Linked DNA regions of Sporomusa termitida. Each later gene encodes a partner of the first gene's protein in a complex. Links are inferred from orthologs where the notes say so. Each region holds a gene or a part of one and is shown in the gene's direction. Other genes may lie near its edges. The genes, in order: smc and SPTER_RS10320.

Region 1 (4,411 bases):
AAAGTTAGAGGACACTATAATAACAATATCGCTGGATTGCAGCAGGCCTATAATATTGCGAAAATTACCCTGCAGGCAGAGGCGCTCGTCCCCCGGGCCACCCTTTTGTTTACCTGTGGTGGACAAGACTATCTGCTTAACAAAAATATGATAAATTCGATTTAAAAATCATGTAAAAGAAGGAATTTTTAGGAAATAAGCAGAATACCTTTATAGCATAGGCCCTGAATTCAAAGGAGGAGAGCGAAAAATGGAAGTGCTGAAAGTATCTGCACAATCAAATCCTAAATCCGTAGCAGGCGCTCTGGCGGCAGTTTTGCGCGAACGAGGCAGCGCAGAGGTGCAGGCAGTAGGTGCAGGGGCGGTTAATCAGGCTATCAAGGCGATTGCGATTTCACGTGGTTTTGTCGCTCCCAATGGCATTGATTTGATTACCATACCGGCATTTGCGGAGATTACTATTGACGGGGAAGAACGTACCGCCATTAGATTCATTGTTGAACCCCGTTAATGATCTGACCTGATGTGAAGAAGCCTGTTGGCAGATGCGGCAGGCTTTTTTATATTTACTTGAATACTGTACCAGCCCGTGGTAAAATTTTGATTGACCTAATTATACAGGTAAGGGTGATGCTTGTGTTGCTGCGCAGACTAGAGGCCTATGGCTTCAAATCATTTGCCGAAAGAACAGAATTAGAGTTTGGCCGGGGAATAACAGCGATTGTCGGTCCAAACGGCAGCGGTAAAAGCAATATTTCCGATGCCATTCGCTGGGCGCTTGGCGAGCAGAGCCTGCGGACCCTGCGGGGCACCAGGCTGGAAGATGTCATTTTTGTAGGCAGTGCTAACCGCAGGCCGCTGGGGGTAGCAGAGGTGTCATTGATCTTTGACAACACCGACGGGCGGCTGCCGTTAGACTTCAGTGAGGTGACCATTACCAGACGTGTATTTAGATCAGGCGACAGCGAATATTATATTAACAAAACGCCCTGCCGCCTTAAGGATATCCATGATATTCTGGCCGACACCGGGCTGGGCCGTGAGTCAATGACGGTGATCGGGCAGAACAAAGTTGATGAAATTTTGAGCAGCAAGCCGGAGGAACGGCGGCTCTTATTTGAAGAGGCAGCCGGTATAACTAAGTATAAACAACGTAAGCGGGAAGCCTTGCGTAAGCTGGATGATACCGAACAAAATCTCATCCGGGTCAGTGATATTACCTCAGAGCTGGAAAGCCAGCTGGAGCCGTTAAAGGAAAGCGCAGCCAGGACCGGCACTTTTAATAAGCTGAATGCTGAACTGATCGCCTGTCAGGCTACAGTACTGCTGGAACGCTTGAGCAAGGCAGAACGGCTGGTAGCAAGCGCCAACCTGGAGCAGACCCACTTAACCGACAGCAGCATTGCCGCCCAAACCCGGTTAACATCAACGGAAACCGCAAAGGAATCGCTGGTGCTGCAGGCGGCTCAAACCGATGCGCAAATTGCCCATACTGATAAAGAGATCAGTGAGGTCGCAACGGAAATAGAACGGCTTGATAGCCGGAGTGGAATATTGAGTGAACGAATTGAGCAGGGCTGTAAGGCTAAATTGCGTCTTAACGAGGCTGCCATACGGCTTGGGGCTGAACAGGAAGCGGCAGGGGAAAAGCTGGCTGAACTGCAGAACAGCCTGGCGATTAAACAGCAGCAGCAGCTTGCTGTTCAACAAGAGATAGCCGCTCAAAACACCCGTAATGATCAGCTTATTGCCAGTATCAGACAGATCGAGCAGCAATTAGCCGCCGGTCAGGAAGTGACATTTGACCATTTGCAGCAGTCTGTTAATGAACGTAACAACCTGCATGTACAGGAGCGTGACTTGGCGGCCTTATCCGTCCGGGGCAATAAGCTCCAGGAAGAATACGCCGGGTACCGGCAGCAACAGTGTGAGGTTAATACCAGGAAAACGGAGCTTCAGCAAGAATTGCATTGTCTTGTTACCGCCCAGCAGGCATTAAAAAGACAGGCGGCGGCCTTAAGGCAGGAGATAATTCCTCTGGAGAATCGTTTTAAAGTAGAGGCCGCAAAAGAACAGCAGTTGCTCGGAACAGTGCAGGAAACCTCTTCCCGGCTCAGCGTCCTGACAAGCATGCAATATGAATTAGAAGGATTCGGCCGGGCAATAAAAGGGATACTAAAAAGCCGCCATTCCTGGCGGGATGGCATTTGTGGCGCGGTTGCCCAGCTAATAACCGTTCCCGATAAATATGTCAATGCCATTGAGGTGGCACTCGGCGGGGCTCAGCAGCACCTTGTCGCTGATACGGAGCAAACCGCCAAGCAGGCTATTGCTTTTTTAAAAATGCAGAATCTGGGCCGGGCAACGTTTTTACCTTTAAATACAATCAGATTAACCAGACCCAGAGAGGCTGAGCTGCTGGCAGCCGGTCAGTCAGGCGCCCTTGGTTTTGCTGCTGATGTGGTTGCGGTTGATGAGCGGTTCCGGCCTGTAATCAATTATCTTTTAGGGCGGATCATTATTGCCGGCACCATTGATGATGCGCTTGGCATTGCCCGGAACGGCGGTTTTTCGTTCCGGATTGTTACGCTTGATGGGGAAATAGTTAATCCCGGGGGATCGCTGACAGGCGGCAGTGTGGCCAGAAAAGAAGCCAGCTTTATGGCCAGAACTAATGAAATTGGTGTACTTAAGCAGAAACTGGCGGTTTTGCAGAATAAAAGGCTGAGTTGTGAACAGGAAAAAGCAGCTTTAGAGAGTGCGATTACGGGGATTAATTCCCAAATTACCGGGCTTGAGTCCCAAGCCGGTGAGGCCGAGCTTCGCCAGGCCGAGTTGACTATTTATATAGATAAGGCTGGTTCTGATGCCGGCAGATATGAGCTGGCCCTCAAAACACTAAGTGCTGAAATTGCTGAGTGCCAGCAGGAAAGCAGCCAGTGCCGGCAAAAAATTGAAGATAGTAAGGCGGCGATTGCCTTACTGGCAAACCGGGACAGCAGTCATAAAACCCAGGTTGCTGACTGGCAAAGCGAGCTAAGGGCAGTTAAAGCTGAGCAGCAGTCTGTAGCCGAAGAGCTAACAGATGCCAAGATTAGAGTGAGCGTTACTACCCAGGACATAGCCGTTACCGGTTCAGCCTGTGAACAATATAAGCAGACCCTTGCTGCCCTGGCGGCTGACCTTGCCCGCCTGCGGGCAGAAGAAAACCAGCTTCAGGCTGAGATCGGACAAGCCCAGGCCGAACTTGTTGCCTTGGCGGGCCGCAAAGAAAATATGCAGGCGGCCAAAGGCCGGTTGGCGGAAGTACGCCAGGTGCATTATGCCGCAAAACTGGAATTGCTGGTAAATAGCCAGCGATTAGATAAAGAGATAAAAGAGCTGCGCCGGCAAAGCAACGATTTACAGGCCCGCCTGCATGAAACAGAGCTGCTCATCACTAAATACAGCTATGAAGCAGCCACGTGTAATGAGCAGATCACCGGGCAAATGGCCTTAACGGTTGAAGCAGCCAGGGCCTTGAAAAAATCAGAGTCTATTGAACAATTATTGCAAATGATAACTCATCTTGAACGTCAAATTGCTGCCCTTGGACCGATTAATCCGGCAGCTATTGATGAACATAAACGGGTTCAGGAACGGTATAATTTCTTGCAGGAGCAGTCGAATGATTTGCTGCAGGCCAAGGAATATTTGACATCAGTCCTTAAAGATATTGACTCCACTATGTCGCGCCAGTTTAACACCGCGTTTACATTGATAAGCCAATATTTCGGTGAGGTGTTTGTTCGCTTGTTTGGTGGCGGCCGGGCCGAGCTTGTCTTGCTTGAGCCAGGCAATATCCTGGAGACCGGAATCGATATTATTGTGCAGCCGCCGGGCAAGAAATTGCAGAACCTGGCCCTGTTATCAGGCGGCGAGAGGGCACTTACCGTAATTGCCCTCTTATTTGCCATATTAACATACCGGCCGGCCCCGTTTTGTGTAGTGGATGAAATCGACGCAGCGCTTGATGAAGCCAATGTCCAGCGCTTTAGTGAATTTTTACGGGACTACGCGCAAAGTACCCAGTTTATTGTCGTGACTCACCGTAAGGGGACTATGGAAGCTGCCGGTGTCCTCCATGGTGTCACCATGGAGGAGTCGGGAATATCCCGGCTGATTTCAGTAAAGTTTATGGATAAAGTCGGGTAATAAGAATCGGAAATGGTTGGAGGACTGAAGGATGGGTTTCTTTAATAAATTAAAGGCAGGCCTGGAAAAAACCAGAAAGAGTTTTACTGAGAAAATCGAGCAGTTGGTGATTGGTTATGCCACCATCGATGATGAATTTCTTGATGATGTTGAGGCCGTATTGCTGTCGGCTGATGTGGGCGTACCTACTACTGCCACCTTGATGGCAGAAATCCGC
Region 2 (3,263 bases), 320 kb from region 1 along the record:
TGGCCCGTTTATCCTGATGGCGCTGGTCTATATTGGTGTGATTGGTGTGATTATTGACCCCCTCGCCAGAGGTTTGTCCTTTATTATCGATGTAGTTGTTATGACAATTTTGTAACAGGAGGAAATACAATTGACTAAGAAACGCATTTTCAGTGGTATGCAGCCATCAGGAAAGTTTCATATGGGTAACTTTCAGGTGCTTAATAACTGGGTTAAGCTCCAGCATGAATATGATTGTATTTATTCCATCGTTGACTGGCATGCACTCACGTCTTCCTATGAAGATACCCGTCTGCTGCCGGAACGTATAGAATGTATGGCCCTGGACTGGCTGAGCGCCGGTCTTGATCCGGAAAAAAATATCATCTTTGTGCAGTCGCATGTGAAAGAGCATGCTGAATTGCACCTGCTCTTATCGATGATGACGCCGTTATCCTGGCTGGAACGGGTGCCCACCTATAAGGACAAGCTGCAGCAATTAGGTGATATGGGTAAAGAAATCAACACTTACGGCTTTTTAGGTTATCCTGAATTGCAGACTGCCGACATTATATTATATAAAGCCAACGCGGTACCGGTAGCAGAAGACCAGCTGCCACACCTGGAGCTGGCACGGGAGATTGTCCGCCGTTTCGCTAATTTGTACAAACCGGTATTTCCTGAACCGCAGCCAATTTTAAGCCCGTTGCTGCCGGGGATTGACGGCCGGAAAATGAGTAAGTCCTATGGGAATGAAATCCCCTATGCCGCCGAACCGGACGAGCTGCAGGCCAAAGTGAGACAAATGCTTACCGATCCGCAACGGGTCAAAAAGACCGATCCAGGCAACCCCGAAATATGCACAGTGTACACGTTCCATAAAATTTTCAGCCCCGACTATGAAGAAATTGCCGGCCAATGCCGCAATGCCGGCATTGGCTGTGTGGAGTGCAAGAAGCGCCTGGCCGCAAAAATGACTACAACCCTGGCTGATGTTCATGGCCGCCGCAAAGAGCTGGCAGGTAATCCGGCTAAAATTAAAGAAATACTGGTTTATGGCGCCGAGCGGGCGCGCAAGCTGGCAGCAGCCACCATGGCAGAAGTCCGGGCCGTTATGAACCTGGACTGACAGCCGATGGCCGATTATACGATTAAGCTGGAAACCTTCGAAGGACCGTTAGCCTTATTAATGCATCTGATTGAAAAACATCAGCTTGACATTTATAATATTCCGATAGCGGAGGTTACCGGGCAATATCTTGCTTACCTTGCGGCAATGGAAGAATTTAATATTGAAATTGCCAGCGAATTCCTGGTTATGGCCGCGACCCTGCTGCAAATAAAATCACGGTTGCTCTTGCCGCGGCCGGTTACGGGTGAAGCGGCTGCTGATGAGGCTGATCCCCGGCTGGAATTAGTTGAACGCCTGGTTGAATATCGCAAATTTAAACAACTGTCGGCAGTTTTAGGTCAGCTTGGCGAGGAACGGGATAAATATTTTACCAGGCTGCCGCAGGAATTCACCCAACAGTTTTCGCTGCCTGCAGGACTTTCTTTGCATGATTTGTTAAAGGCCTTTGCCGCGCTGTGGGAAAGCGCGGTGCCTGATTTTGCGATAATTGCGCCCGAAGAGTTCAGTGTACAAGATAAAATGTACGATATTATGGCTTTGCTGAGAAGTAATAAAGGGCAGCTGGAGTTTAACAAAGCAATCTTCCGGACAGGCTCCCGCACCGAAGCCATTGCTGCATTTTTAGCTTTATTGGAGCTTATCCGCTTAAAACAGGTCAGTGTCTGTCAGGAGCAGCCGTTTGCACCTATCCATCTGAAATTAGAGGAGTGAAGCGCCTATGTCTGATCTGCAGTTACAAGGGGCGATCGAAGCTTTGCTATTCGCAAGCGGGCAGCCGCTGCCGGCAGATAAAATTGGCGGGATATTACAGTTACCGGTTGAACAGGTTCATACACTAATTGCTGATATGCTGAAAGTGATGACTGCCGCCGAGCGGGGCCTGGTCATTGTTGAAGTAGCCGGCGGCTACCAGTTATGCACTAAACCTGCTTTTTTCGATATTATAAATAAATTAGCAGCCATACAGGAAGCCCGGTTATCAACGGCCGCTTTGGAAACCCTGGCCATCGTGGCTTTTAAACAACCGGTAACCAAACAGGAAATAGAAAGTATCCGCGGCGTAAGCTCCGACCGGGTTATCACCACCCTTTCCGACCGGATGTTAATTAAGGAAATCGGCCGCAAAGAGACCATCGGCCGGCCTATATTATATGGGACAACAACCGAGTTTCTCCAATGTTTTGGCTTAAAAAGTCTCGGAGACCTGCCGGCTATTGCCAACCTGCTGCCGGAAAGTCATTCAGCAGAATAAAGACAGTCACATGACTGCCTTTATTAATGTATCAGAATTTATAAGTTTTGAGAGGCTGAAAGTCCTTATAAACAAGGGGAATCAAGGTCAATGGCCGGCTAGAGCAAGGAGTCGGCGCCCCCGCACCCCCGGTAACCCCCGGCCTTTACCGGAAAAAGCGTTCCCTTGTATTCCAGGTGTATTCCAGGATTATCTGATTTTGCGCCCAGCCAAAAGACCGCGTCAGCGGTTTTCTTATTTACAGACTGTATATTGATGAGAAAAGTGCATAAATTAATAAGATCTGATAAAGGGGTGAAAGCATGGTTAACTGGCTAATGATAATTGCAGCAGGCATTATTTTATTATTTATGCTTTCACGGATCAATGTTTATATTGAACTTTATCTTTGCCGCCACAACGATGACGATCATTTAGCGATCACGCTACATGCCTTAAAACCGCTGTTTGTTTATACAATTAAGATTCCGGTAATTGAAATTGTCCAATATAATGAGTTACCCTGGATCACCTCAAAAATTAAGGCCCCCGCGGGGGGAACAGAGACTTATGTGGCCCGTGAGCAGCGATTTGTCAAAAGAATGGCCGAATTTTTTTTGACAAACCCCCGAAAATTCCACAAACTGATGCGGGGGGTTAACCGGTATATCCGTACTTACCGCTATTATATTAACAATCTGGTATCTTCGATACACTGCCAAAAAATTGATATCAAAATTGTGTACGGATTTGATGACGCCGCCTTTACCGGCTTAATGATGGGGGTGTTTGGCGCAGCGCAGGGGTTCCTGCTCACCGCTCTTAACACCCGTCTAAAGCTTGATGCCAAACCTGCTATTAAGATCATACCGGTATATGGTCAGTGTCGGCTCCAGCTTGATTTCCAGTGTATATTAAGAA

What was found.
Region 2: the proteins of smc (region 1) and SPTER_RS10320 are in contact, whole or in part, in a crystal structure (PDB 3ZGX), measured with the Bacillus subtilis proteins. The link is inferred for Sporomusa termitida from one-to-one orthologs.

Annotation. Positions count from the first base shown.
Region 1 is NZ_CP036259.1:1,911,921-1,916,331, forward strand. What follows is about bases 302-4,394. They hold smc (chromosome segregation protein SMC), read left to right. Parts: upstream 302-636; coding sequence 637-4,194; downstream 4,195-4,394. Other genes in these bases: SPTER_RS08675 (stage V sporulation protein S), read left to right, coding at 302-511; ftsY (signal recognition particle-docking protein FtsY), read left to right, coding at 4,226-4,394. In the rest of the region: SPTER_RS08670 (elongator complex protein 3), read left to right, coding at 1-165; more of SPTER_RS08675, read left to right, coding at 251-301; more of ftsY, read left to right, coding at 4,395-4,411. UniProt on the Bacillus subtilis protein: Required for chromosome condensation and partitioning.
Region 2 is NZ_CP036259.1:2,236,724-2,239,986, reverse strand. What follows is about bases 24-2,968. They hold SPTER_RS10320 (segregation and condensation protein A), read left to right. Parts: upstream 24-1,114; coding sequence 1,115-1,822; downstream 1,823-2,968. Other genes in these bases: SPTER_RS10310 (DUF2953 domain-containing protein), read left to right, coding at 2,666-2,968; scpB (SMC-Scp complex subunit ScpB), read left to right, coding at 1,830-2,363; trpS (tryptophan--tRNA ligase), read left to right, coding at 131-1,108; SPTER_RS10330 (site-2 protease family protein), read left to right, coding at 24-115. Outside these bases: more of SPTER_RS10330, read left to right, coding at 1-23; more of SPTER_RS10310, read left to right, coding at 2,969-3,263. UniProt on the Bacillus subtilis protein: Participates in chromosomal partition during cell division. May act via the formation of a condensin-like complex containing Smc and ScpB that pull DNA away from mid-cell into both cell halves.